Linked DNA regions of Rhodohalobacter sp. SW132. The main gene of each other region encodes a partner of the protein of the gene in region 2 in a complex. Links are inferred from orthologs where the notes say so. Each region holds a gene or a part of one and is shown on either strand. Other genes may lie near its edges.

What was found.
Region 1: the proteins of mnmE (region 2) and mnmG are in contact, whole or in part, in a solved structure (PDB 9HIP), measured with the Escherichia coli proteins. The link is inferred for Rhodohalobacter sp. SW132 from one-to-one orthologs.

The regions. Positions count from the first base shown.
Region 1 is NZ_QUOK01000001.1:921,983-934,405, reverse strand. What follows is about bases 1,924-4,878. They hold mnmG (tRNA uridine-5-carboxymethylaminomethyl(34) synthesis enzyme MnmG), read left to right. Parts: upstream 1,924-2,433; coding sequence 2,434-4,323; downstream 4,324-4,878. Other genes in these bases: DYD21_RS03950 (16S rRNA (guanine(527)-N(7))-methyltransferase RsmG), read left to right, coding at 4,331-4,878; DYD21_RS03960 (R2-like ligand-binding oxidase), read right to left, coding at 1,924-2,297. Outside these bases: DYD21_RS03965 (hypothetical protein), read left to right, coding at 1-967; more of DYD21_RS03960, read right to left, coding at 978-1,923; more of DYD21_RS03950, read left to right, coding at 4,879-4,969; DYD21_RS03945 (YafY family protein), read left to right, coding at 5,736-6,659; gyrA (DNA gyrase subunit A), read right to left, coding at 7,115-9,586; gyrB (DNA topoisomerase (ATP-hydrolyzing) subunit B), read right to left, coding at 9,635-11,572; rpmB (50S ribosomal protein L28), read left to right, coding at 11,959-12,204; rpmG (50S ribosomal protein L33), read left to right, coding at 12,208-12,372; DYD21_RS03920 (DUF4295 family protein), read left to right, coding at 12,383-12,423. UniProt on the Escherichia coli protein: NAD-binding protein involved in the addition of a carboxymethylaminomethyl (cmnm) group at the wobble position (U34) of certain tRNAs, forming tRNA-cmnm(5)s(2)U34.
Region 2 is NZ_QUOK01000008.1:239,685-249,374, forward strand. The notes cover bases 5,595-8,449. They hold mnmE (tRNA uridine-5-carboxymethylaminomethyl(34) synthesis GTPase MnmE), read right to left. Parts: upstream 7,783-8,449; coding sequence 6,406-7,782; downstream 5,595-6,405. Other genes in these bases: DYD21_RS15355 (Xaa-Pro peptidase family protein), read left to right, coding at 5,595-5,755; DYD21_RS15360 (hypothetical protein), read right to left, coding at 5,936-6,235; DYD21_RS15370 (hypothetical protein), read left to right, coding at 7,834-8,181; DYD21_RS15375 (CPBP family intramembrane glutamic endopeptidase), read right to left, coding at 8,189-8,449. In the rest of the region: asd (aspartate-semialdehyde dehydrogenase), read right to left, coding at 1-686; DYD21_RS15345 (glycine--tRNA ligase), read left to right, coding at 912-2,369; DYD21_RS15350 (N-acetylmuramoyl-L-alanine amidase), read right to left, coding at 2,500-3,966; more of DYD21_RS15355, read left to right, coding at 4,247-5,594; more of DYD21_RS15375, read right to left, coding at 8,450-9,118; DYD21_RS15380 (M20/M25/M40 family metallo-hydrolase), read right to left, coding at 9,212-9,690. UniProt on the Escherichia coli protein: Exhibits a very high intrinsic GTPase hydrolysis rate. Involved in the addition of a carboxymethylaminomethyl (cmnm) group at the wobble position (U34) of certain tRNAs, forming tRNA-cmnm(5)s(2)U34.

The DNA.
Region 1 (12,423 bases), on a different replicon or contig from region 2:
GATGAAGAAATTTGCGCCGGTTGTAGAGCGGTATTCAATGGATGAATATTTTATTGAGTTAACGTTCATGAAAGATGCCCCGCGGAGCGAGATAAAAGCGTATGCCGATCGGCTTCAGCGGGAAATATTTGATGTTACAGGTCTTGTCGGCGCGATTGGTGTGGCCCGGTCCAAAACGTATTCAAAACTTTCCAGCGGATTGCATAAACCAAAAGGGGTTACTCTTGTTCTTACGGATGAAGATGAAAAAGCCCGTATTCACCCGCTTTTGCTGAATGAAGTGTGGGGAGTAGGGAGAAGGAGATACGAGCATATTCTTGCCGAGGGGTATCGTACGATTGGTGATGTGGTGGAGAAAGGAAATGTGAAAACGTTTATCCGGCTGTTTGGCGCTAATTTTGGCAAGATGCTTTTTCAAACCATTACCGGAAAAGACCAGGGTCGGGTGATGGATGAAATTTCAGCAAATTATAAACCGAAACACGGCGTGAGTTACGGACACACATTTTCGGAGGGATCTGTCAGTGTAGATCGAATTCGGGGTGAGTTTGTGGTTGCCATCCAGCAGATCTGTTACAGGATGCGCTCATACAATATCCGGGCCAATAGTTTTTCCGGCATTGTTGGGTTTAATAAACAGGAACTGCCCGATGTGGGATTTCGGTTTATCACTGACGCCCATACGAATATTGATGATTATATTTTTTCGGCCTGTATGGAGGCGGTTATGCCGATCATCAGAAGTGCTGCGGAGAAGAATATGGAGATTCGGAACCTGGTTATCGGAACACATCAAATAGATAAAACCAGCCAGATGAACCTCTTTTTTTCTGATGAAAAAGAACACGTTGCCCGTTGCAGGGCGGTGGATGAAATTAAAAACCGGTTTGGGCGGCAGTACATCACAAAAGCAAACACCATGGTGCGTGTTAAGGGAAACACCCACTTTCTGGAAAGGAATTCCTGACTTGACCCGGTCAGAGGTTCAATTTTCGAATCCGATGCTGAAACTGTTTCACGGCGTGATCCAAAAACCAATCCTGTTTCAAACCAAACGGCACAATTTCATACTGAGCAAAAATTTCCATGATGATATTGGTGGCATCATACAACAGCTCTTCCAGTGTTTCTTCAAAACCGTCGGCAAGGCCCCGGTTTTCATCAAGCAGCCGGTTGATCAGGTAGATACCGTAGGCGACGTGCCTCGATTCATCCTGCTTCAATTTCAGAATCCCTTCCTGCATTCCGGGAAGAAGCTGATTCTCTGTAAGCATTTTGGAAAAGGCTTCGTATCCGGTTTCTGCGAGTGTTCCTTCAACGATCATATTATAGGTTCCGGCGGCATGGAGCTGAGCCGAAGGTGAGGAATCGGACGAGAGGGCGTGCAGCGCTTTTGGAAGTTTTTCATAAAACAGAATTTTATACATCGGTTTATGAAACTGCTCAAAGTCAGGAGTTCCGGTCATGACGGTCTGAACATAGCGGGAGAAAAACTCGGTATGTTTTGCTTCTTCCCATAAAAACGAGGTAAGATAGATTTCTTCCTCGATGCGCCCCTCTTTTGCGATCACCTGTATCAGCGGAAGCAGATCGAGGGTAACGGCTTCTTCACCGGCCATAAATAGAGCGGAGAGATGCGTGATGATCTGTTTTTCCTCAGGCGAAAATGTTTGCCACTGTTTACGGTCTTCATCCAGGTTAATATCTGATGGGTTCCAGATCCCAAACTGCTTGGATTTTTGAAACAGCTTCATAGGAAAGCTTTCATGGTTCAGTCCGCGTGAGGTTGTGACAAATGTTTTATGGGTTGGATCGGGAGCCTCTTTTTTGGGGCTTATGTTTTCTGACGGAACCGGAACGCCCTTGTAAATGGATGGCGCAGTTTTGAGCAGGGCAGAGGCTGCCTTTCGCTGAGTTGAAAGAGTGATCAGGCTACCTTTTTCTATGGAAATATCACCTTTCATAATTGCCATAGTTGGATCTTTACTATTCTCAATCATTTTCACCCAAGTATCACGATCTGCTTTCAGAATGATGTCGGTTGTGTCCGTATCATTTTCATGGGCGTACCGCATTTCAAGGCATTCACCGTAAGCGAGGTTCATGTAAAGTCCAATTGCGGAATCGTCATCAAAAGATTCAGGCCTGGGTTCGATTTTCAGGATCAGCGGAGCATTCCACGTAGCAGCGGTTTTTTTGTAATGTTCGCTCTGGTTGATCGACTCTTTCCACGATTCCATCCATTGGGTTGAAAAGTAGTCTGTGTCTGATTTCGTTTCTTTTTTGTTGAACCACATATTTTAATTTAACCTGGATTATTCACTAAAAATGTTCTGTTTTTTCAAGCGTTTAACTATTGCAAAATAAACGGTATTTTGCAGTTCTGTGCAGTGTTTGTATAAAAATTTATAAAGTGAATAAAAACAAAGAGATATGAGTAGTTTATATCCCGCCTACGATGTTATTGTAGTGGGTGCGGGCCATGCCGGCAGTGAGGCTGCGGCCGCATCTGCAAAAAGCGGTGCTAAAACGTTGCTAATTACAATGAACCTGGATGCCATTGCCAAGATGTCCTGCAACCCGGCTATGGGTGGGGTTGCCAAAGGTCAGCTTGTGCGTGAGATTGATGCACTTGGCGGATTGAGCGGCATTGTTAGCGATCAAAGCGGGGTGCAGTTTCGGATGCTGAATTTGAGTAAGGGTCCGGCAATGTGGAGTCCGCGCTGCCAAAGCGACCGCTCTCTCTACTCTAAACTGATGAGAAGTCAGCTTGAACAGATTGATCATCTTCATTTTCGCCAGGATAATGTTGTGGATATTCTCACTAACAGTTCGGGGGATAAGGTTACCGGCGTGGTTACGCAAACCGGCCAGACGTTTGAGGCATCTTCCGTAGTTCTTACAAGCGGTACGTTTTTGAATGGGCTTATTCATATCGGGGAGAGTCAGCATGGCGGCGGCCGGTCAGGGGAGAGGGCGTCCGTTGGAATTTCTGCTTCCCTGGAAAAACTTGGGTTTGAAGTCGGGCGCTTAAAAACCGGAACACCACCCCGAATTGACGGCCGTTCGATTGACTACAGTCAGCTTGAAATTCAGTACGGGGATGAAGACCCCAATCCATTTTCATTTACTACGGATTCACTCCCATCGAAAGATGAACAGCTAACGTGCTGGATCGGTTACACCAACTCCAAAGTACATGATGTGCTTAAAACCGGTTTTGATCGAAGTCCTATGTTTAATGGACGGATTCAATCTGTTGGCCCCAGGTATTGCCCGAGTATCGAGGATAAGATTGATCGTTTTTCTGATAAAGACAGTCACCAGTTGTTTCTGGAACCGGAAGGGTGGGATACCTATGAGATGTATCTGAATGGATTTTCCACTTCCTTACCCGAAGATGTTCAGTACCACGCACTCCGAACCATTCCCGGATTTGAAAATGCTGTGATGCTCCGGCCGGGTTACGCCATTGAGTATGATTATTTTCCGCCATACCAGGTAAAAAGAAGCCTGGAAACGAAGGCAGTTAACGGACTTTTCTTTGCCGGACAAATTAACGGAACTACCGGGTATGAAGAGGCGGCTTGCCAGGGATTAATTGCGGGTATCAACGCATCCCGATTTGTTCATAATGAAGATCCCTTTGTTTTAAAACGTTCGGAAGCGTACATCGGGGTGCTGATTGATGACCTGATCAACAAGGGGACAGAAGAGCCGTACCGGATGTTTACCTCGCGTGCTGAACACCGAATTTTATTACGTCAGGATAACGCGGACCTTCGCCTGACACCACTCGGCCGTAAACTCGGATTGATAGATGAAGAGCGTTTTGCTCAGTTCGAAAAGAAAAAAGACGAAATCGATCGCCTGTATGATTTGATCAGCAGCTACACGGTCAGGCCAGAAAAAATGGACCCGATGCTTAAAGAGCAGGGAACATCTGTTCTGAGTCAGCCTGTAAAAGCAAAATCATTAATACCCCGACCGGAACTTCATCTGCAACACCTTTTGGATGCGGATGAAGAGTTGAAATCTCAGGTAGAAAATATTTCATCCGATGAACGTGTATTGGAGCAGGTTGAAATACAGATTAAATATGCCGGATATATCGAGCGTGAATTTGAAATGGTAGAAGAACTTAAACAGAAAGAGGAGGCGCCTATCCCGATGGATATTCAGTACGAGAGAATAAAAAGTCTCTCTTCAGAAGGCCGTTCTAAGCTTGAAAAAATTAAACCCGAAACGATCGGGCAAGCGTCGAGGATCAGCGGAGTGTCCGCAAGCGATCTTTCTGTTCTCATGATTTATTTAAAACGATAGGTTTCACGTGAAACAATCCATTCAAAAACATTCTGTTTCACGTGAAACATTGGAAGATGCACGTGAATTATACCGAAAAAACGAAGTTCATCTCGAGAAATACCTCGACAATCTTCTCGACTGGAATGAGAAGATAAATCTTGTGAGCCGGAGTGTTTCACGTGAAACAGTTCGTGAACACGTCGTTCATTCTCTGATTCCACATGTTCTCGGCATACTTGATGATCATGATTCCTGGATTGATACCGGGACCGGGGGCGGACTGCCCGGGGTGCCGCTCGCTATATGCGCACCGGAAAAACACTGGCTGCTCAACGACAACGTGAAGAAAAAGATGAGGGCGCTTTCAGGTATCATCGAGAAAACAGGGCTTGAAAATTCGGAGGTGATTGCAAAAAGCATCTCGCTTGTGGATTTAAAAAAGGGGACCGGAATCGTAACCAAACATGCATTCAAAGTGGATGATCTTCTTCGTCTTCTTGGATCAAAACCCTGGAAAACAATCATCATGTGGAAGGGAGTTGATGGTGCGCTTGATGAAATTGCGCAGTCAAAAAAGAAGCTTCGGTATACGCTGTTTGAATTTGATTTTGGCGCGAACGAAGAATTTTATGTCGGCAAAGGGCTGCTGAAAGTAGAAAGATAATTCGGCGTTACCGGATTTGAACTTTAAATGATTTAATTTTCTGGTCATTTATGTCGGAGAAATAAGTCCCCCTTAGAAGGGGGAAGGCGAACGGAGTGAGCAGGGGGATGAATTGACAGGCGCTGATTCAAATAAATAACCATTTTAGGATCTCAAAACTCTACAAATCATCCCCCATTGCCCCCTTCCGCCAAAGGGGGACACTCAAGAATAAACTCCATATCGACCAAAAAGTTAAGGGTTCTTAGTTGATACCTCGCGGGCTCTGCCCCGAGGTAGTTCATTAAATAAATCCCCCTCAGTTCCCCTTTTTAAAAAAGAGAGTAATTGTTGCTTCTATTACTTACACAAAGCGGGGTATCATTTTTAATGAGTGCGATGATAAATGCTATATTTCAAGAGGTGATTGTGATTTGGGAATAGTTCTCCCCTTCAGGGGGAGTGCCGAAGCATGGCGAAGGCGGGGGGTGTTATGGAGTTGTGATATGGCAAAAAGTAACTCTTCACAAAAAAGAGAAGATAGAGAAGGTGTGATACTTATTTTGAAATGGGGATGGGTGTTGTGTTTTGGGTAAAATCGATGATTATAAGAGAGTGAGTGTAAGAATCACATACATATATGCTTAAAATATGAGCTGTATTAGAGATTTCACCCCGTTTTAAAATCAGAATAAATGTGACCAAAGGGACTCCTTTTCTTACCTTCTAAATCAACCAGAACCAAAGAACTTCGAAAATGTCCCGATTAAAAAGTTCAGAACGCCGAATGAAACTGATCCTAATGCTACAGGAATCAAAACGCAGGCTGACCGTTGATGAGTTAGCTGAGGAATTCGGTGTAACCAGGCGCACTATATTCAGGGATTTCAATGTCTTATCAGAAATTAACGTGCCGGTTACCTGGGATAAGTACAGTGGTTACGGGGTGATGGAAGGATACAAAGTTCCGCCGCTAATGTTTACGTCAAAAGAACTTGCAACCATCATGGTTGGGCTGAATTTTGTGAAGTCGCAGGTAGACAGTTCAATGGTTGAAGACGCCAGGGGAGTGGAGTTGAAAATTAAAAACACCATTCCGAATGAGTTGAAATCATTTATGGAGTCTCTGAGCAAGCATACGGTTGTGGATCCGTTTCTGCATTTTGGAGCGGAAAAAACAGACGGTGGAAACTGGTACCTGATCAGCAGCGCGATCTCTCAAAAGAAAAAAATATCGTTTCGCTATACCGCAAAATCTGACGGTAATAAAACAGATCGCGAAATCGAACCATACCTTCTCGTTTTTTATCGCGACCACTGGAATGTCATAGGGTTTTCTAAAAAAAGAGAAGCCATTCGGAATTTTGTGCTCGACCGAATGGAAAATGTGAAGATTTTGGATGAAGAATTCACTGCATCAGAAGAAATTAACGCAGAGGCACTTATTTTCGGTTCTAACGAGATGGGTCATGAAATAGAGGTGCATGTACAGGAATCGGCAGATCGCGCGTTTACGGCAAATCTGCCGACTAAAATAATTAAGAAATCGGCAGTCAAAAATAAAATAATTAAAGTTTCATTCAGATTTGAAAATTTAGATTACATCAACGAGTGGCTGCTTCAATTTGGAGATAAGATCAAAATTCTCTCTCCTAAGAAGCTAATAGATAAACGGCAAGATCTTCTCAAGAAAATGTTGGATCCATCGTAGCTCGGTTCGCCGAATCGAAAAGACTGGAATTTATAACAAGTACATATTTTACTTACACGTCATCGCGGACTCTTCCCGAAGGGAACCGCGATCTCCCATCCTCCTCACTGCAAAGTATATTGCCAATGATCAAATTTCATTACTTCCTTTCCTCGATTCGGTGCTCTGGACCGGAACGCTTACCTACAAAGCTATGCTTTTCAAATCAAAGTTAGGAGGGCTGCATCATTGTACGGCGTGACTTTTTACTGAGTCCGACACTTTTCCACAGTAGACCCGTTTTTAAATACTAACAATACGTTAGGTGCCCCATAATCACGAATTTGGGTGTCCCAATATCGAAGTCAGGAAAATTCCTCAATTGATTTTCACCCACAAATTTTCCTTTAGATTCAAAAAAAAGGCCCCGTTTCCGGAGCCTTTTTTTATTACAAGTGTGTTGACGTGTGAAACGTTTAGGTAACGACAGGTGCTTCTGCATCATCGTCATCTTCATTTACAACCCGGGTGACGCCACCAATCTTACCATCTTCGTCTAATCGCATGATCCGAACACCCTGAGTATTACGTCCCATAGTCCGTAAACCTTTGCACTGCATTCGGATAACCTTTCCGCGTTCGGTAATGATCATCAGATCATCTTTATCTGAGACCTCCTTCAGTGCAACAAGATTTCCGGTCTTTGGAGTGATTTTGAGAGTAATGACTCCTTTACCGCCACGGCTCTGTTCCCGGTAATCATCTACAAGGGAGCGTTTGCCGTATCCGTTTTCGGAGATTGCAAGTACTGTGGCTTCATGTGTGTTTTTGATCACAACCATATCCACCAGCTCATCATTTTTATCGAGCGTCATTCCTTTCACACCTGACGTGTTCCGGCCCATCTCACGTGCATCTGATTCGTGGAACCGAATTGCACGGCCTTTCTTGTTGGCCAGAATAATATTGCTTTCACCATCTGTAAGTGCGGCACCCAGCAGTGAATCGCCCTCTTTGATGTTAATTGCAATAATTCCATCACGACGCGGACGGCTATACGCCTCAAGTGAGGATTTCTTTACCAGTCCTCCTTTTGTTGCCATGATAATAGAGTGAGATTTTATATACTCCTCATCATCAAGTGTCTTCACCGGCACAAACGTCTGAATCGAATCGTCCTTTTCAATGTCGATCAGGTTTACGATTGCACGGCCGCGGGCCAGGCGTGATCCTTCCGGAATTTCATAAACTTTAAGCCAGTAACAATTTCCTTTCTCCGTAAAGAAAAGAATATAGTTGTGATTGGTGGCCACAAAAAGATGTTCTACATATTCATCATCTTTCGTGGTGGTTCCCTTCATCCCTTTACCGCCACGTCGCTGACGTCTGTAGCCGCTCACAGGCATTCGTTTGATAAAACCTTTGTTAGAAATGGTAACCACCACATCTTCATCGGCTATCATATCCTCGATGTTGAAATCATCGGCGGAGTAGACAATTTCGGTACGGCGTTCATCACCATAGCGGTCTTTCAGCTGAAGCAGCTCATTTTTAATAATGGCGTTTTGCTCATCTCTGTTCGACAATATTTTACGATATTCTTCAATACGATCTGCGATTTCCCGGTACTCCTGGTCGACCTTTTCACGTTCGAGGCCAGTCAGTTTCTGCAGACGCATATCGAGAATGGCTTTTGCCTGGAGATCTGTAAGCGCAAATTTCCGGCGAAGTTCTACATTCGCTTCCTGCGGACTGTTTGATGCGCGGATCGTTTTGATCACCTCATCAAGGTTGTCGAGGGCGATTTTGAGACCTTCGAGAATATGAGCACGGGATTCGGCCTGATCCAGATCATACATAGTACGCCGGATGATAATATCAATCCGGTGCTCAATGAAGCGCTCAATCAGCTCTTTCAGAGCCATGACCTTTGGCCGGCCTTTCACCAGCGCCAGGTTGATGATACCAAACGTCTGCTGCATCTGCGTATACTTGTAGAGCTGATTCAGCACTACTCCGGCGTTTGATCCGCGTTTCAGAATAATGACAACACGCATGCCTTCGCGGTCAGACTCATCACGAATTTCGCTGATTTCAGTAATTTTTTCCTGGTTGACCAGCGAAGCCACTTTTTCGATCAGCGTGGCTTTATTTACCTGGTAGGGAATTTCGGTAACAACGATTTGCTCACGGCTGTTACGAAGTTCTTCCACATTGGCGCGGGCCCGCATCACAACTTTACCCCTGCCGGTTTCATACGCTTCTTTTACTCCTTCATATCCGTAAATAATCCCGCCTGTAGGAAAATCAGGGGCTGTAATATGTTCCATCAACCCGGATGCATCAATCTCGGGATCATCAAGTAGTGCGATTACACCATCTACAACTTCCTTCAGGTTGTGAGGAGCCATATTGGTTGCCATCCCTACGGCAATACCGGAGGCACCATTCAGCAGAAGGTTGGGGAGCATCGATGGCAGAACCGTCGGCTCTTCAAGCGTATCATCAAAGTTGGTTTGATAATCAACCGTTTCTTTATTGATATCTGCGAGAAGCTCCTCGGAAATTCGCTGCATGCGAACTTCAGTGTAACGCATTGCTGCTGCAGAGTCGCCATCCACAGAACCGAAGTTCCCCTGGCCATCCACAAGCGGATAGCGCAGTGAGAAGTCCTGAACCATCCGAACGATGGAGTCATAAACGGCAGAGTCACCGTGAGGGTGATACTTACCGAGAACCTCACCCACAATACGGGCACTCTTTTTATAGTTTCTGTTGTGGAGCATTCCAAGATCGCTCATCCCATAAAGTACACGTCTGTGAACCGGTTTAAGTCCGTCGCGCACATCAGGTAACGCTCTTGATACAATAACCGACATCGAGTAATCGATGTAGGAAGACTGCATCTCGTCTTCAATTGTAATTGGTATAATCTTTTCGCTTGCCATCTATGAAAACTGGATTAAAGGTAAACGTATTTCTGTTTGAAGTATGGGTCAGATATCGAGCTTAGCATATTTTGCGTTACGCTCAATAAATTCCCGCCGGGGTTCAACATCGCCGCCCATAAGAGTAGAGAACATTTTATCAGCGGCTGCGGCATTTTCAACTGTAACCTGCTGGAGTGTTCGTGTGTCGGGGTCCATTGTAGTTTCCCAAAGCTGACTCGGATTCATTTCACCCAAACCTTTGTAGCGTGAAACATCGAATTTTTTCTTCGATTTTTTCAGGTCTTTGATGATTTTGTCCCGGGTTGGATCATCCCACGCGTAATCAATCTGGCCTCGGGTTGATGTAATTCTGTACAGAGGAGGTGTGGCGATATATACGTGTCCATGCTCGATAAGCGGATGCATATAACGGTATAAAAAAGTAAGGAGCAGAGTCCGGATATGAGATCCGTCGACATCCGCATCCGTCATAATGATAAGTTTGTGATAGCGAAGTTTTTCGAGTTCAAAATCTTCTTCCTTTCCAACGCCGGTCCCCAGGGCGGTAATCATCGCCTGGATCTCTTTATTTTCGAGGATTTTGTTGATCTTCGCTTTTTCAACGTTCAGAATTTTCCCGCGAAGTGGAAGAATTGCCTGAAAACTCCGGTTCCGGCCCATTTTGGCAGATCCGCCGGCGGAATCACCCTCAACCAGGTAAATTTCGCAATGCTCGGGATCTTTGATGGAGCAGTCAGCCAGTTTGCCCGGCAGCCCGCCGCCACTCATTACACTTTTGCGCTGAATAAGCTGACGCGCTTTACGTGCAGCTTCTCTCGCCTCGGCGGCTACAATAACTTTCTCAAGTATCTTTTTAGCCGTTTTGGGGTTCTGCTCCAGGTATTCGTTAAGTTGTTCGTAAACAATAACTTCAACTGCGCTCTGGACTTCTGAATTACCCAGCTTGGTTTTGGTCTGGCCCTCAAACTGAGGCTCGGCAACTTTCACACTCAAAACGCAGGTCATTCCTTCCCGAAAATCCTCACCGGAAATGGCTATGGTGCTTTTTGATTTGATAATGTTATTCTTCTCTGCATAATTCTTCATGCAGCGGGTGAGTGCGCGCCGAAATCCGGAAATGTGCGTTCCGCCCTCGCGTGTATTAATATTATTCACATATGAGTGCACATTTTCGGTATAAGACTGGTTATAAGAAATGGCCAGTTCAACCGGGACATCATCTGAATTGCCACTGATAAAAATAGGCGTATCAATCAGTGCTTCGCGGTTTTCATCGAGAAAAGAGACGAAATCTTTCACGCCGCCGGCATAATGGAAAATTGTTTTTTTGTCTTCCGGATCCTCTTCACGCTCGTCGATAATTTCAACGGTGATTTCCGGATTCAGAAACGCCAGTTCGCGCATCCGGTCCGCAATAATATCGTACTTGAATTCAGTAGTTTGATTAAAGATTTCCGCATCAGGCAGGAAGTTGATGGTGGTTCCTGTTACATCCGTTTTCCCTTTTTTCTGAAGGGGGGTGGTGGTAAAACCTTTTTCAAACTCCATTACATAAATTTCACCATCACGATGAATTTCAGCGCGGAATTTTGAGGAGAGTGCATTCACACAACTCACACCCACTCCGTGCAAACCACCGGAGACTTTATATGAGTCTTTATCAAACTTACCACCCGCGTGGAGTTTGGTAAGCACAACTTCAACGGCGGGCAATTTTAACTTGGGATGCTCATCAACGGGAATCCCGCGGCCGTTATCAGAAACGGTGATCGAACCGTTCTCATGAATAATTAATTTAATCCAGTCGCAATGACCGGCGAGTGCTTCATCAATAGAGTTGTCAACAACTTCGTTAATCAGGTGATGAAGTCCGCGCTGCCCGGTATCACCAATATACATGGATGGACGTTTCCGAACGGCCTCAAGACCTTCCAATACCTGAATATTCGACGCTTTATAGTCAGATCCTTTACTTTTTGCCATATATGGGGTTGAGTGTAAATTAAGATAGCCTCTAATATGCTCAAAAATACCGCTTGTGCGTGCAAAATCAAAAAAAGCAGACATATTTATTGCCGTAACGAGAGATTGTGCGCTGTGGGCGATTTGGGGGTGTAATTTGAAAAATGCCGCAATAGATAGCAGACTGAAAAATTAGACGCCGGGTTGTTTATGGATTGTTGATAATCGGAGAACTAAGATCTTATTTTGCTACAGGCTGAGAATGTTAGAATCAGTCTTAACAGCCGATTAGGGCAGGTTTTGCCGGGGATAAAAGAAAGTGGAATTGTTTATGCATTGAATGTTGATATAATCATCAAATAGGCTTAATTTTGAAGTCTATCAAAAAATGATAAAACCAGTTTGTTATGGCAAGAAAGGATGATATTACAGGGAAGGGTGCACTGAACGGTTACAGGTCTTCCAAATCCAACAATAAAACGAAGCACAAATTTCAGCTGAACCTTCAGAAAAGAAGATTTTTTATTCCTGAAGAGGATCGTTGGGTAACGTTAAAAGTATCGGCAAAAACTCTGCGCACAATCAATAAGAAGGGAATTTCTGCTGTGCTTGAGGATGCAAGAAAGAAAGGTACTTTACTAAAAGAGGTATAAATTATGGCAAAAGGCAATCGTATACAGGTTATACTCGAATGCACCGAAAAACCGGGCAGCTCACGGTATGTAACTACTAAAAACCGGCGAAATACCACCGAGCGTATTGAACTGAAAAAATATAACCCGGTGCTGCGAAAGCACACCATGCATAAAGAAATCAAATAAGGGCTAAGTTATGGCTAAGAAACAGGCATTTGGTGAAGAAGCACAAGCGCT
Region 2 (9,690 bases):
GGGAAATCGGCATGGGTTAGTTTTCCATCTTCCAGGTTTCCAAGAAGTTTCAGAGGCTCAGCATGGATTTTAGGCTCTTCATCAGAGATCAGCGGGACCACATTTCCCAAAATATCGAGACTTGGCACTCCGGGATAACCCGCGCCGGAAATTGCCTGCATAGATGTGAGAATCACGCTTTCTACTCCATACTCATCAAACAGAGGCTTCAGCGATGTAGTTAGCGGAACCGCCACACAGTTGGGATTGGTGATAATCCATCCGGACCCATCTTCAGTAAATGATTGGGATTTTATCAGATCGATATGATCCGGGTTCACTTCCGGGATCAGCAACGGAACGGTTGGGTCGGTTCTGAAATTTTTGGCGTTGCTGATCACAGGAATTCCCGCCTCAGCAAATGCGCGCTCCACTTTTCCCGCAACAGAAGAATCAAGTCCTGAGAATACAAAATCAACATCGGGAAACTGGCCGGGTTCGCACTCTTTAACAGTCAGGCCCGATACAGATTCCGGCATTGCGGTAGCTTCGATCCAATTTGCGGCTTCGCGGTATGTTTTTCCTGCCGACCGGCTTGATGCTCCCAGGGATGTGATGTTAAACCAGGGGTGACCTTCAAGCAGCCGGATAAATTTTTGCCCCACAGCGCCGGTTGCGCCAAGTATTCCTACACGATAATCAGACATTGTATTCGTTCAGTTTTCGATGTTTAAAATTACAATTCAGAGATCTATTTGAACCGGCAACACTCTCACCGTATATAATTCGCGCGGTTTTTTGGACGGTTCAACTTCTGAATAGCTTTAAAAATAGGAAATCATTCAGACAATCGATTCATCAAAGGAGAGATTTTTGCTATCTTTGCAGGCTAATCGGAAATGTTAAACCAAAATCTGATCACAAACCGCACGATGTCCGAGAAAAATTTAGACAGCCTCGATAAAATTGTATCGCTCTCAAAATCAAAGGGATTCATCTACCAATCTTCCGATATTTACGGAGGTCTTGCTGCGGTTTACGATTACGGTCCGCTTGGTGCGGAATTGAAAAAGAATATCCGCGATCAATGGTGGAATGCCATGACGCGCAAGCACGATAATATCGTGGGGCTGGATGCGGCCATTTTCATGCATCCGAAAACATGGGAAGCGAGCGGCCACGTGGAGGGTTTCAACGACCCGATGATCGACGATAAACAGTCGAAAAAACGGTATCGCGCCGATATGCTGATTGAACAGCATATTCTTAAACTGCGTGAAAAAGGAAAAGAGGAGAAAGCCGACGAGCTTCAGCAGCAGCTCGATACCACCGGTACACGAAAAGGACTTTGTGAAGATCTCTACGATATCATTATGGAGGAGGAGATTCGTGCGCCGGAATCGGGTGCGTTTGACTGGACCGACGTTCGCCAGTTTAACCTGATGTTTAAAACACATTACGGCGCTACTTCTTCCGGCGATGATGATGCCATCTACCTCCGCCCGGAGACTGCGCAGGGAATTTTTGTGAACTATAAAAATGTGATGGATACCGCACGGGCCCAGGTACCCTTCGGTATTGCACAAATCGGAAAGGCATTCCGGAACGAGGTTGTTGCGCGTCAGTTTATTTTTCGGATGAGAGAGTTTGAACAGATGGAAATGCAATATTTTGTGAAGCCGGGTGATGATGAACAGAATTACGGCGACTGGCTTGAAAAGCGCCTGCAGTGGCACAAAGATATGGGAATCCGCGAGGAGAATCTGCGTGTGGCGGATCATCCCGAAGATAAACTGGCGCACTATGCGCGGGCTGCGGCCGACATCCAGTACCACTACCCGATCGGATGGCAGGAAGTGGAAGGAATTCACAACCGCACCGATTTTGACCTGTCGCGCCACCAGGAGTACTCCGGCAAAAAGATGGAGTATTTCGATCAGAAAGATAAAGAGCGCTACATCCCCTATGTGATCGAAACTTCCGTGGGGCTCGATAGAACCTTCCTGATGGTGCTGTGCGACGCATATCGCGAAGAGGAAGTGGATGGCGATACCCGAGTTGTGCTGAAACTCCATCCAAAGCTCGCACCAACGAAAGCGGGGATCTTTCCGCTGGTGAAAAAGCCGGAACTGCAGGAACTCGCTCACAAAATTGAGCAGAATCTGAATGAACACTTCATGGTCAGGTATGATGAATCAGGCTCCATTGGGAAACGGTACCGCCGCCAGGATGAAGCCGGAACCCCATTCTGCATCACCGTGGATTTTGACGGCCTTGAGGACAACACCGTAACCATTCGCCATCGCGACGATATGGAACAGGAACGCGTAAAAGTGGATGAGCTCGAAACCGTCATCCGCAAACGGATGAACAGCTGGAAAGCGAAGTAAGTAAATTTCTCCCTTCGGTAAAAGTTATTCTTTAGATATTCTCGGATAGCAATTCGGAGATTTTATCATAATTTGGATTACGCATTCAGGAGTTAAATATGAATTCTGAATGCGTCTTCAATCCGCTGCATCAACGAATGTACACCATCTTTTTCATTTGCCTGAATTCTCCGCTGATAAGTTCGTAATAATAAACCCCGCTCGATAGTCCATTCATATCGAAGGTATGTTCATGCCCGCCCTCTCCTCGCAAACCGCTAAACAGCTCTCTGATTTTATCTCCCCTCACCGAATACAGGATAATCTCAACCATAGATTCTTCATCCAGCTCATACGGAATTGTTGAAGTTGTTCGGAAAGGGTTTGGATAATTTTGATGCAGATCAAACGGTACTTCCTCAGCCACAGGCTCGCCAATATTCACTCCGTTGCGAATATCAGGCAGCAGGGCATGCAGGTTTTCGCCGGGGCATGCTGTGCCGCTCACATCCCGGTGGCCAAAAATTGTTGGGACATTTTGGACGCCCGACGGATTCACAGGAATCACACCCGAACCGAGAGGATCGATACCGTTCTGATCAAATCTCCACGATACCAAGCGTACCAGTGCATCAAGGGCCAACGATTCGGGATCACCCACCTGAGGATTGGCACCCGGTTCGAACTGCCCCATCAGCGCAATCCCAACGCTGCTGCTGTTCGCATTTCCTGCATGCGCACCCTGAACATCAGTTGATTGAAGCCACGGATTGTACCGGCCCTGAAAAATTCTCCCATTATGATCGATCAAAAAGTTATACCCGATATCGATCCAGCCATTATCGTTCACGTGCCAGTCCCAGATCTGTCGGACGACCTGCGCAGAGTTTGGCGGACGATTCGCCGTAACCGTGTGATGAACCGCCGCATGGCTGATCGAAATTTGTCGTGGCGTATATTCCGGTTCAAGTTCACCGGCCGGGAGATTGCCCCACCAGCCCGCCCGACTCGTAATTTCCGGCTGCCCGCTATGATCCGTCTGATACCGTGATTTCTCTTCTATTTCCGAATCCCTCTCCAAACGAGCATCGGCTGCAGTTATCGTCAGGTATGAAATAGAGCTGTTTTCGGGCACCGTAATCTCTACCTCAAACCGGGTATGGGCACTGCCATCCGGGGTTATGTAGAGCATCGACCAGTAAAGCCCTGATGGAGAATCACCCGGCTCCAGGTATCCTGTTGTGTGAACCCATTCCGGCCACTCCTCACCTGGAACTCCTGATCTAACCCTTAATCTAAATTCATCTGCATTATGAGTATCACCATCGCTGTTCCACCCAATCGACAATCCCGTAAAAGGTTCAGATTCATCTATTTCAAAAACGTAGGAAACCTCTCCTGCAACTTTCAAAACCTCGTTCTCATCCGGAAGTATTTCCCGGTGCCACTCAAATTTTGAACCCGGCAAGCGGGTATCGTAATCCAGGCTGATTGTCTGTGGTTCAGCAGATATAGTTCTATGGCTTTGAGAATAAAGCCGCTCAGAAAATGAGCTGACCGTAAGAAGTACAAACAAAGCCATTATCAGTCGGATGACACTCATTTTATTTTTACTCATACAAATTTTGAAATACAGCAGCGCCGGTATTCTGCTGTCTGATTGTGATGATTTGTACACTTACTGGTGAACTTGATGTATCAAGTTAGATTTATCGGAAAGAACAGCCCCAACATCAGCAAAATGTAGAAAACTTATGCGATTTTTGTTCCTGATTTTATGTTTATAAAAATCTGTGAGATCACGGTCATTATAAATTTCGAGAAACATTCAGATTCTTTTTTTCAGAATAATTGAGTAGAATGCTCGCACTCAAACAAGAATTTTAGACCTATCGCATATGAAATTCAGCCTCAAATCAGATCCTGTCTTAACCATATTCTTCGGAATAATCCTGTTCACAACCTTTGCAGTTATACCTGCTGATGCTCAGCATAGCTGGAATACATCCACCGAAAAAGAAGAGCGTCCGCTTTTCACAAAACACTTTTCGCAAGCCGAGTTTAGTGAGAGAAGAAACAAAGTCTACGACCAGATCGGCAATGATTCCTTTGCCATTCTCCAGGGAGCTCCCATGCCGATGGGATTTCAGTTTTTCCGGCAGAACAATGAATTTTATTACCTCTCAGGGATTGAATCACCCTATGCCTACCTGATTCTTGACGGACCCGATAGAGTTGCCACGGTTTACCTTCAGGACAGAAATGAACGCCGGGAATATGGTGAGGGAAAAGTGCTCTCTTACCAGGATGCAGATCTGGTAAAAGATCTCTCCGGTATTGATGCGGTTAAACATATTGATGATCTGAAACCCGACATTGAAGCTCTCAATGAAGATCGCGGCTATTCAAATGTATTTACCCACCTGAGCCCGTACGAAAATCTTGGAGTTACGCGCTCCATTGCCAACCGGACACTGAACGACCGGCAAAACGATCCGTTTGATGAACGTCCCGGCCGTCATCAGGAATTTATCGAGCATCTTGAAAAACTGACCACGACCCTGGAAATGCAGAATCTGGACCCCATCACCGATGAGATGCGAAAGATTAAAAGTGCAGCGGAAATTGAATTGATCACTAAATCAAGTGATCTGCAGGGACATGCTATTATGGAGTCCATTCGCTCAACCAAACCGGGGATCAAAGCGTACGAAATGGAAGCAATTGCGCGGTACATTTATTGGAAAAACGGTGTGGAGGGTGAAGGGTATTATGCTTTGACTCATATCGGACCAGATGCATACATGAATCATTATCATGGCAGTGAACGGTCCGCCCGTGACGGGGATATGATCCTGATGGATTACGGTCCCGTCTATGACTATTACACCAGTGATATGGCACGCATGTGGCCGGCTAATGGAACCTTCAATCCGGTTCAGCGTGAGCTTTATTCCTTCTATCTCGAGTTCTATGAAGCGATTCTTTACAACATCGAGATTGGTCGTACTCCGGAAGAAATAATGAGAAAAACCCTGAATGAATTTGAAAACGTTTTTGCTGATATGGAGTTTTCGAAAGAGATCTACAGGCAGGCGGCTGAAGAGTTTATTGTCTCTTACCAACAGCGTCTGAACCCAAATATGGGGCTGGGTCATGGAGTGGGTCTTGCTGTCCACGATGTAGGTGATTACTCAACCCCTATCGAACCCGGAATGGTTTTTGTAATTGAACCACAATTCAGAGTCCCGGAAGAGAATATTTATCTTCGGCTGGAAGATATGATCGTCGTAACGGAAGATGGAGTGGAGGTGATTACCGATTTTGTACCGCGTGATATTGATGGAATTGAAGCATTGATGGCAGAAGAAGGAATGTTGCAGAGATTTGATTTTACGCTTGAATAACTAATTGAGAACCGCAGAATGTCGAGTATCTAATTGTGAAGTTGAGGCATTACGAAATTTACGGTTCTTCTTTTCTTTGAAAAAAGTGTCGATAATTTCGACACTTTATAAATAGAAGTCGATTATTATTGCATATTTCGACAAGCTTTCAAGCTTAGTAAATCACCTGCGCTAATCAAATTACCCTCGCTGGCTCAAGCTGATTTCAATCCTATTTACAGACTCACCCAGTTTTGAAAAAGCGATTAGTAACACTCCTGCAATTGAACCTTGAATCATTACCATTAAACCGGATATCAAACCGATAAAATTCCCCCCAGGTACACGCATACCCATTCCTGCTGCAACATTCGTAGTTATAGTTTGAATAAGTAAGTATAGACCGACAATTACAGAAATCGCAATCATTGCCATTCCAATTATGTTAATAATATGCCAGATTCTATTTACAGATTTCAGGGATTCTATATTTTCGCTCATAGTTAAATAGTTAGATTTGAACTTTTATTTGCTTGATGAATTCATGGACTCATTCTTAATTAGTGTATTTATAAAAATCATATGGTTTTATCAAATTGGACAAAACTTATCATACTCTGCTTTTCAGCAAGATATTGCATCTAAAAAATAAAAAGTGGGCGGAGACAGTATTACTTACCAATACAAAAACGCGAGAAAATCGAATCAAGCAGGTGTTCGTTGGTGATCTCTCCTGTAATGGCGCCCAGTTCTTTGAGTGCAGCCCGAAGGTCGATGGAGAGAAAGTCACCGGTCATTCCCCTGTCGAGTGCCTGAATGGCCCGCTGTACATTTTCACGTGCCTTCTGCAGTGCGTCGCGGTGACGCGAGGAGGTAACCAGCAAGCTGGATGTATCGTAATCTTTGCTCTCCAGTGCCCGCTGTTTCATCTGTTTTTTTAGTCTGTCGATGTTTGTGTTATCGACAGAAGAGATTTTCAAATCAAAGTGGATACGTTCCTCTTCAGACGGCAGTTCGAGATCGAGCTTGGTGCCGACCAGAAGGAAGGGTGTCTCCCCCGCCCGTTTCTGGAAAGCGGCAATTTCTTCCCGTTCACTGCTGTCCATCGGCAGTGACAAATCCTTCAGATAAACCACCAGATCCGCCTGCTCAAATGCTTTTTGTGATCGTTTAACTCCTTCCGCCTCAATCACATCTTCAGTATCGCGGAGCCCGGCGGTATCAATCAGTTTAAACAGAAGGCCGTCGTAGCTCCAGTCGGCATCGATCGTATCACGGGTGGTTCCGGCAATTTCGGTTACAATAGCGCGCTCACTTCCGACCAGTGTGTTCAGCAGCGTAGATTTTCCCGCGTTGGGTCTTCCGATGAACACCGTTCTGACACCATCTTTCACCAGCCGCCCGGTTTCGTAGGTTTCGAGCAGTGTGTTGATCTCCTGCTCCACATCAAGGAGCAGTTTTCTCAGCTGATCTTTATTCGCGAACTCCACATCTTCCTCAATAAAATCGAGTTCCAGCTCCACCATCGCGGTAGCGTCGATAATCTGCTGACGAAATGTTTTGATGTGCTCCCCCAGCTTTCCCTCAAGCTGCTGATGAGCTGCGTCCACCGCCTTTATACTTTTGGCGTGAATGAGGTCGGCCACTGCTTCCGCCTGCTCCAGGTCGAGTTTTCCGTTCAGAAATGCGCGCTGGGTAAATTCTCCCGGCTCAGCAGCGCGTACATTTTGTTCGAGGATAGTTTCGAGCACTGCCTGGGTGACCAGCACACCGCCGTGGCAGGATATTTCAACCGTTTCTTCACCGGTGTAGGACCTTGGAGATCTGAAAATGGTTGCCAGCACTTCATCCACTACACGGCCATCTTTTTTGATGATTTTCCCAAAGTGGACTGTGTGTGAATCTGCATCCGTCAGATCTTTCCCGCGAAAACATGCGTTCACTTTTTTTATTGACTCGCGGCCTGAAACACGAATCACGGCAATCCCCCCTTCTCCAACAGGAGTGGCAATAGCTGCAATGGGCTGATTTTGAATGATGTCTGACAATTTCCGGGGATTTGCTTGAATTTTAAATGAGTAGAAATTAACCAAACATTTTTGAAAAAAATTATTTATTCTCGGATACAAGCAGAGATTAAAACAACATCAAAATCAAAAAAAGAGATCATCATGAGTTTATTTGCGGATATACTACTTGTCGCTTCAATTATTACATTTTTCATCGGCTTTGCATCAACAGTAATCAAACAAATCCGAATTAAGGGGAAAATCCGGTACTATTTTATCGCCAGTATATTTCTGTTTACCAGCGGATTAATCTTTGGATGGGAAGATTTCAAAGCCGGCTTTAACGATTGCAGAGTCGATACAAATCAAATTGAAACAAAAGTTCCTGAAAACGGGGTTATGGCAGCATCTAATAGTTGCTGCTGCTGTGAAAACTGATGCCGTATCACTGATGAGTTTCTGGATCACTTATTTCACTTGATGAAGCGGTTCCCTGGTCTCCAAAAGGATTCATATTTGTTACAGTACTCCAGTTCTCTTTCAGGAACCAGACAAACCACGCCATTACCGCAGCAAACAGCAGGATGCCTATCCATGCGTTTTCTATATACGGTGTGACGGTTTCCCACGCGGCGAAATCGAAGCTCTCTTCTGTGAAGATTAAAAATGTTGCGATGGCATTATTGGCCATATGGATGAGAACCGGAAGCATGAGAGACCGCGTTTTCAGGTATAAAATCCCCAGGATCAGTCCGAAAATTGTGGCTGAAATGAAGCTGACGTGCAGAAATCCAAAAAATACCGACGACGTTATGAGCGCGCTTGTATACCCGAACTTCCTGCCCAGCCTCTCGATTAAAATCCCCCGGAAAACTATTTCCTCTACGATCGGCGCCACGACTGCGATCACCCCAAAAATCAAAAAATATTGAATGAATGTGGTATCGTCACCGATATCGAACATTTCAATACTGTTCAGCCAGTTAAGATGCGATTCAGCCCAGCCGGGATCGACCGCATGGAGCAGAATAAGGGTAACCCATATTGTGCTGATGGTGATGGTAAACAGAATGAAGACGTAGGCTGTCTTCGGTAAATTTTTCTTCTCCCCGATAAAAACCGGCGTTACAGGAAGCCTGTCCCATTTTAATACCCAGAGAGTCAGAAGTAAAGGAACAGCATAAACCGCATAAAAAACAATTAGCTCGAAGGTTGTCTGATCCAGGTCAAAACTCTGATATAAATAGTACAGGGCAATCCCACCGATTCCTCCCCACAGCAAAAGTGCAAAAAAGCTTTTTGCGATGGGAACCCTGCTGAAGCGCTCTCTGATTTTTTCTGAATTGTTGAATAATACACCGTCTCTTTCTCTCATAGATCCTGATTTATCTTACAAAAAAAATATCAAACAGAAACAGGTACGGAGATAAGCACCACTGGTTGCATTAAGATTATTAGAATTTAACTGCTACCTGTCTGATTGCTCCACTACGCTGTCCAGATCCCTGTCAAATCCCTCAATTACGCGGATGATCGTGCGGACTGAATTCCTGTAAAACTCAGGATTGATATTCTCAAACGTATCGGTCGGTGCGTGATAGTGATCGTGATCTTCCACTCCGAAATAGACAAACGGAACGCCCTGCTGATGAAACGGACCGTGATCGGATGACAGCGTCCAGTCCTGATCCCACTCATCAGAATCATAGCCAAACAGCACATCAATCGAAGCATCTGCTGTATACTCCTCAATCATCGGTTTCAGGTAGGGATAGTGGTATGTGCCCACCGCGTAAAGTTCATCCTCAAAATTAGTGCTGATCATATCCATATTGATGTTCAACACCATATCTTCAAGGGAAACAACCGGATTTTCAACAAAGTATCGTGCGCCTCCAAGCCCCTGCTCTTCCGCATCAAAAGCGATAAACATGATGCTGTTTTCGG